DNA from 2 places in the Aequorivita sp. IT1282 genome. Region 2 is predicted to be linked to the other one. Evidence: riboswitches for the same ligand, from Rfam matches in the RefSeq annotation. Region 2 holds a riboswitch; the other holds the start of a gene.
What was found. A riboswitch is a leader RNA that binds a small molecule or an ion and turns the genes downstream of it on or off. The one in region 2 is predicted to bind cobalamin.
Positions count from the first base shown of each region.

Region 1: linked by a shared signal. The riboswitch ahead of AC3RVG_RS00940 (TonB-dependent receptor) and the one ahead of AC3RVG_RS03370 (PAS domain-containing protein) in region 2 are both predicted to bind cobalamin.

Region 1 is NZ_JBYRHR010000001.1:190,731-194,184, forward strand. Features, by position in the region: gene AC3RVG_RS00930 (FecCD family ABC transporter permease) at 1-279, opposite strand, end outside; gene AC3RVG_RS00935 (ABC transporter substrate-binding protein) at 279-1,424, opposite strand; cobalamin riboswitch at 1,470-1,681, shown strand; gene AC3RVG_RS00940 (TonB-dependent receptor) at 1,712-3,454, shown strand, end outside.
Region 2 is NZ_JBYRHR010000001.1:740,554-744,007, reverse strand. Features, by position in the region: gene AC3RVG_RS03380 (tRNA dihydrouridine synthase) at 1-340, shown strand, start outside; gene AC3RVG_RS03375 (acyl-CoA thioesterase) at 567-950, opposite strand; gene AC3RVG_RS03370 (PAS domain-containing protein) at 947-1,513, opposite strand; cobalamin riboswitch at 1,646-1,911, opposite strand; gene AC3RVG_RS03365 (hypothetical protein) at 2,650-3,231, shown strand.

The DNA of each region.
Region 1 (3,454 bases), 550 kb from region 2:
AAAAGGACCGGCCAACGGGTTGCGAAACAAGGTCTGCATTAGCAATCCCGAAACAGCCAAACCGCCACCGGCAAGTATTGCTGTAATTGCTTTTGGTAGTCTGTAATCCATCAATATATAGCGCCAAGTTTCTTTAGAAGCACCGTTGCCAATGAAGACAGAAATAATTTCATCAATAGGAATTGAAACCGATCCGATGCTCAAATTCACCAAAAACGCAGCAATGAGCGCTATAAATAGCACCGCAAATTGAAGGCGAAATGTTTGGGTAGTTTGCATTAATTCAATTTATCAAAAAAGTAAAATTGGTGCTCCGGAAACAACTCTGGGTGTAGAATTTTAATTAAATCTTTTAAAACCAAATCTGGACGATTGGGTGCCAATTCATAATAAATCACACCGCCCGTTTCGCCTTTTTTCATACTGTAAGAATAAACGTTTGCAGTTTTATACGCTTCAAATTGGGCATATACTTGGCTCGCATTTTTCATCTCGTCTAGGCTTGTAAATTGTCCGGGACCTATCCAATATGCTGCATTTTGGCCTTTCTCCAAAACAGATTCTAAATTTAATGCGAGGCTGCCAGTGCCTTCTGAATCTTTCCAAAGATAATCACCATTGGCATCGTCTATAAATTGTGCGCCCCAACTATCGCCCTGCGGCATATACCAAACGTCTTTATACATTGCCCCGCTAATAACTGTGGGGGTTTCTTTTGCTTCGGAAGCAATTTTTTTAGCAGCGTTATAATCGGTTTCAATAGTATTAAAAATACTATCAGCTTCTTTTTCTTTATTGAAAAGAACTCCAAAAAATTTAATCCATTCTGCTTTTCCCAAAGGTGAAGTTTCTGTCCAATCTGAATTATAAAGCACAGGAATACCTGTTTTCTGAATGGTGGCAAAAGCAGAATTATTTCCGTCAACCGCAAAACCAATTACTGCTTCTGGATTTAATTCGATTAAAATTTCGGTATTGATATCTTCGTTTTTACCGAGCTCTTTTACTTTTTCGGCTACAATTAGTTGTCGTGTTTTTTCCGAAGAAATATAGTTGAGATTAGGAAAACCGACCAATGTTTCAATTTCCCCCAACATTTCCAAAGAAGGAATGTGAGTGGTGGAAGTAACAACAATTCGTTTTACCGGTAATTCAACTACTGCGTCATACTTTTCCGGATTTTGAATCGCACCGTTTTTTTCAATTAAAGCATAAGTAAATGTTTTCTCGGTTCCGGGCCACGGGTTTTTTAGGGTGATGGTTTTGTAACCGTCAAAAGTGGCTATCTCAAAACCTTTGGCGTATTTTATATCCGTCAATATTCCTTCAGCATTTGAGGTATCGGATGATTGAATATCGTTATTGGTGTTTTTACAAGCGGTAAAAAAAAGGAAGCAACTTATAATGAAGACAAATTTTTGCATCCCCAAAAATAATGGTTTTGTTTGGGTGTACTAGTATTTAAAGTCTATTTTTGCGATGAATTTTGGTAAGCAGTTTTCCACACTGGAAAATGCTTTTAAAAGGGAATTCGGTTAAAACCCGAAGCTGTTCCCGCAACTGTAAGTCGTCCCAATATATTTTGGGCGTGCATAACTTCAAAAACCACTGTCAGTCATAGGCTGATGGGAAGGTAGCACAAAAGACAAGCCAGGAGACCTGCCAGATTCATAATTTAAAAATATCAAACTTTCGGGATAAAGGTTGAATTATGAAACAAACTAGTATCCATATTATTTTATTTTTTTTGCTGTGTACGGTTTCTGCCTACGCGCAACTGGATAGCATTCAGCAATTGCCGGAAGTGATGCTTACCGATGCAAAACTCATTCATTTTTCAAAAGGGTTCAAACTAGAAAAACTCAATGATTCTGTTGTTGAAAGAAATGCCACTTCTTTAACTGAAACGCTTCGCTACAATACTTCAATCTACTTTAAAGAAAATGGTTTCGGAATGGTTTCATCTCCCTCTTTCCGTGGAACAAACGCCGCTCAAACTGCTGTGGTTTGGAACGGCATCAATATAAATTCGGTTTTTACGGGACAGACAGATTTCAATACTATTTCACCTTTAAATTACAATGAAATTGCAATAAGAAGCGGTGGCGGCGGTGTGCAATACGGCAGCGGTGCCGTTGGCGGAAGTATTCATTTAAACAACACATATACCTTCGAAAAGATTGATACTACTGCAATCGGACTTCGTTACGGAAGTTTTTCTACAATTGGCGGAAATGCAACCACTACTCAATCTTGGGATAACCTTTATTTAAATGTAGGCGTAGATTTTACTAGTTCTGATAACGATTACGATTATGTGGGTAAAAACCAAAAAAATCAACACGGTGAATTTCTGCGCTTAGCAGCTAATGTAAATGGTGCCAAAAAATTGAAGAATGGCGTTGCTACGTGGAATTCTGAATACACCTATAACGACCGTAATTTTTCTGGCAGTTTAAATACTATCGGCAAGGACGGTTATAAAGATATTGCAACACGTAACCTTTGGCAATTGCAGCAAAGAATTGGGTTATTTACAACAAAAGCTAGCGTTGCGCACCTTTTTGAACAATACCGCTATTATCCAAATAGTGAAAAACCTTTGTTTGACGAGGGCAGTGCGAACACATTTATAAGTGCCCTGCAATCTGAAGTTTTTCTTCGGGAAAAACTTCGGCTAAACGCAAAAGTTGAATACACATACATAAATGCCACTGGAGACAACGTGGGTGAGAATTTTCGAAAAACTTTAGCTGCTGTAATTCTGTTAAATCATAAAATTTCGAAAGATTTTAGCTACGGTTTAAATTTTAGAAAAGAATTTCTGAATGATTTTGACAACCCATTTCTTTTTTCGGCTGATGCTAAATGGCGACTTTCAGAAAAGTATGCGCTTCGTATAAACGGTTCAAAGAACTATCGCGTGCCAACCTTTAATGATTTGTTTTGGTACGCAGGTGGCAATTTAAATTTGCAGCCAGAAACTTCATATCAAATTGAATTGGGGCAGGAGTTTTCCGTTGGAAATTTGAAAGCAGATTTTGCGGCATTCTATATCTCTTCCGAAGATTTAATAAAATGGGTTCCCGCCAGCGGCAATGTTTGGGAGCCTATAAATATTAGTAAAACACAAAATTACGGCCTCGAAGCATCTGTTGGTTATTTTGTGAAAATTAACCAACAGCAATCGTTGGATTTTAGTGCGAATTATTCCTATACCAAAGCAGAAGATTTAGAAAAGCAGAAGCAGCTTATTTATGTACCGTTTCACAAAACGTCTGGCACATTACAATATAATTTCGCAAATTTCTCTGCTTATGCGCAAGGATTATTTAACGGCGAAATATACACAACTACAGACAATAGCGAGAGCCTCGATGCTTTTACGGTTTTTAATTTAGGAGCTGAATATGTGTTGCCATTTAATCCAAATATCACGGTAGGTGGCAGATTC
Region 2 (3,454 bases):
GTTTAAGAAAATGCAGGAGCGTTTCCCAAGTATTGATCATTTTATGATTGGTCGTGGCTTAATTGCCGATCCGTTTTTACCGAGTATGATAAAAAACAATACTACAGACTATCCTGAAAATCGCTGGGATTTATTTGAAGCTTTTCACGACGAAATCTACCAACAATACGATGCAATTTTATCTGGGCCAACACCAATTAAAATGAAGATGTTAGGTTTCTGGGAATATTTTTCGCAATCTTTTTCGAATCCGCAAAAAACCTATAAAAAGATCAAAAAAGCCGCCAATCCTGTAAAATATAGAATGGCTGTAAAGGAGATTTTTGATAGCGAGCGGTAATAGGTTTAGCGGTTTTCTATAGAATACATCTTCGCCACTACTGTAGCCTGTGTCGGCCACACAGTTTTCTTTGATTAATCCGTGTTTCCACCGACGCCGTTTTAGCAGCTGGTCAATATTGAGTAATTGTTGGGTATTCCTATCAATAAGCGTGATACATTTCAGAGAACACGGGAGAGACACCCGCGTGGGCAGGGTATAGGATGAATGTTAGTGAAAAGGCCTATTATATTAATTTAATAGGATTTTTATTTTCATCAATCGCAACAAAGGTGAATACTCCACTTACCGCTTTTTCCCGACTGTAAGAATACATTTCCTCAACAAATATTTCAACTTTCACCTTAAGGCTCGTTGTTCCCAAATGCACAACTTGCCCCACCAATTCTACAATGGTTCCTGCAGGAATGGGTTTTGTAAAATCGATGCGGTCTGAAGAAACTGTTACCATTCTTTGCCTACTATAGCGTGTGGCAGTGATAAACGCAACCTCATCCATAAACTGCATAGCGGTACCGCCAAAAAGCGTGTCGTAATGATTGGTTGTATTTGGGAAAACCGCTTTAAATATGCGGGTTTCTGATTTTAAAATTCTTTCTTTTACGTTCATAATAGTTCAGTTTCCAATGCCAAATAATGGGTAATACCTTTCTTAGTTTGCATTGGGAAGATTTGTATTTTACACCAGTATTCTTCTTGGTTTTTTTTATAGTTCAGTATTTTTGAAGTGAAGGGTATCTCTTTTAAAAGATTTTCCTTTATAAGTTCCTTGGTTTCTTTTGAAGTTTGATCCCCTTGCAAAAAAGAAGGTTTTTTTCCAAGTGCATAACTGGCTTGATAGCCTGTCATTTTAAAGAACCCAGGATTGGTCCACAGTATCGTTTGCAGCGAGTTGGTTACAATCAATGCGTCGTATGGATGCTTCAATATTTCGTTAAAGTCTGTTTTCCATTGAAATTGACTTTCCATTAACTCTAATGTAATTCTATCTTTTTCCAGCGAATTTAAAGGCTCTCTTGGTGCAAAAAAATCTGCAGTATCCCGCCAACTTATTAAAGGAGATGCATTGGATTGCGGTGCCAGATTTGTTGTGTACTTTTTAAGCTCTTGGTCGTTTAGAGACTCTAAGAAAATATCCAGGCCCGCCATATGCCATAAATTATATTTCGCCATAATGGATGTGTTTAAAAAATGAAATGCCGACAAGAACACTTGTCCCTTGAGAAGTCTGGGTTAAATAAGAGCAGTAAGAAGCTATAAATAAAATCATAAACTTAAAGCCTTTTACCCGAAAGCCAGCGTTTTTTAAATTATTGCAATTTGGCAGGTCTCCTGGCTTGCGTCCTGTAATTTTCCTTCCCATCAACCAAGGTAGACAGTGGATTATTTTGAAGTTTTTAATTACAGGCATCCGCCTTAGGCGGACAAAGCTTACAGTTGCGGGAACAGCATAGGATTTAAAGATTTAAGAAGACTTGGTTTTTCAACCGGCGGCTTCATCAATTTTCACCTATTTCCCTTTTAATTGTTCTGAAATTTTTCAGATACAAACCAAATACGGAACAAAGGTATGGAAATTTGATTACTAGCTAGAGATGAATTTATGAATTGTATTTGTAGGTTCTAGGTTTTCTTTTTTAATCCGTAAACTCCTTGGCCAAAACGATTCGGATGATGATTGAATGAACCGTCATTGCGAGCGAAGCGCGGCAACCTCATGAGGCTACTTGCTATCATGAATAGTACTACACCTGACTCCATTGTCCGGTCGAGCGCAGTCGAGACCTCCTTTTGAAATTAAAAAGCCCCTTATTTAGCAACCCGCTAAAAAAACTCCTCCCACTTCCAATGGCAGTGGAAAGCAGCGAAGCAATCGTGTCAATGATGTCTTCATTGCTAGGTCTATAAGCCATCGCAAATCGAAGCTTAACGTAATTAAACCTTTGAGGCTATTTGTTGTCATAAAAAGAACTACACCTGGGGGCAGAATACCGCATTACAGTCCTGCTCAGTACAGGCGCCAGCGCTCGAGAGGGGATGCGAAGTTTTATGGAACTCTCCTTAGTAAGTGTTTCGGAGGAGTGGGAGATGGGTGGCTGGTTTGAACGCTAATAATGTATTAAACAAAGAGTACGAGTGGAGATATTTGGCATTCCTATTGAATTTAACCAACATTATTATACATATTCAAATTTAGAATGAAGTTCACATGTACCTTTTTCTTGATCTTTTACTCGGCCTATTCTTTTTCTCAGAATAAAGAAATTATTGAAAATCGATTACAAATTCAGGATACTATTAACAAGGATTTGAAGGCGAAAGATTCTCTTATAAAAATTCAAAAAATTGAGGATTCAATAAATGCTGCAGATTCTAACGGTTTCCCTCCGTATTCAATATTTAATAGAATTAATGAATTGGATGAAGTTTCAATTATATCGAAATCCAAATTTGATGCAGTAAGTTTGGGAATTATTAATAAGAAAATTAAACCCTTATCTACAAATGAAAGAAGATTATACACAGCAGGGGATTTTAAACCTATCCATCTCTTGGGACTTCTAGGCGGTTCTTTACAAGTAGATCCAATCATAAATGCTATAAGTGGAAGAACAAAACGCCTCAAAAAATACATTCAAATTGAAAAGAAAACGGCGAATTTGATTCAATTAGAAGAAAATTACAGCCATTATATGCTTAATAATCTAAATATTGATGAAGAAATATTAGGAAGATTTTTGACTTATTTAATAGAAGATGAAAAAATGCAGGTTCAACTTGAGAACCTGACAGATGGCCAAATAAAATTTTTACTTGGAGAAGTATACTTCCAATTTATGGATTTTCAGAATGATTCATATCCCCCAAATGATGAGATACAAGAAAAGTAGTTATGATTTTTAATATCACTTAAACCGACATTGCGACCGAAGCACGGCACTCACATCAATGGGTCGTCATTGCGAGCGAAGCGCGGCAACCTTATAAGGCTACATGCTGTCATTAATGGAACTAAATTAGTGCAGATTACAACAGTCGTAAACTCCTTGGCCAAAACGATAGGGATGATGATTGAATGAACCGTCATTGCGAGCAAAGCGCGGCAATCTGATG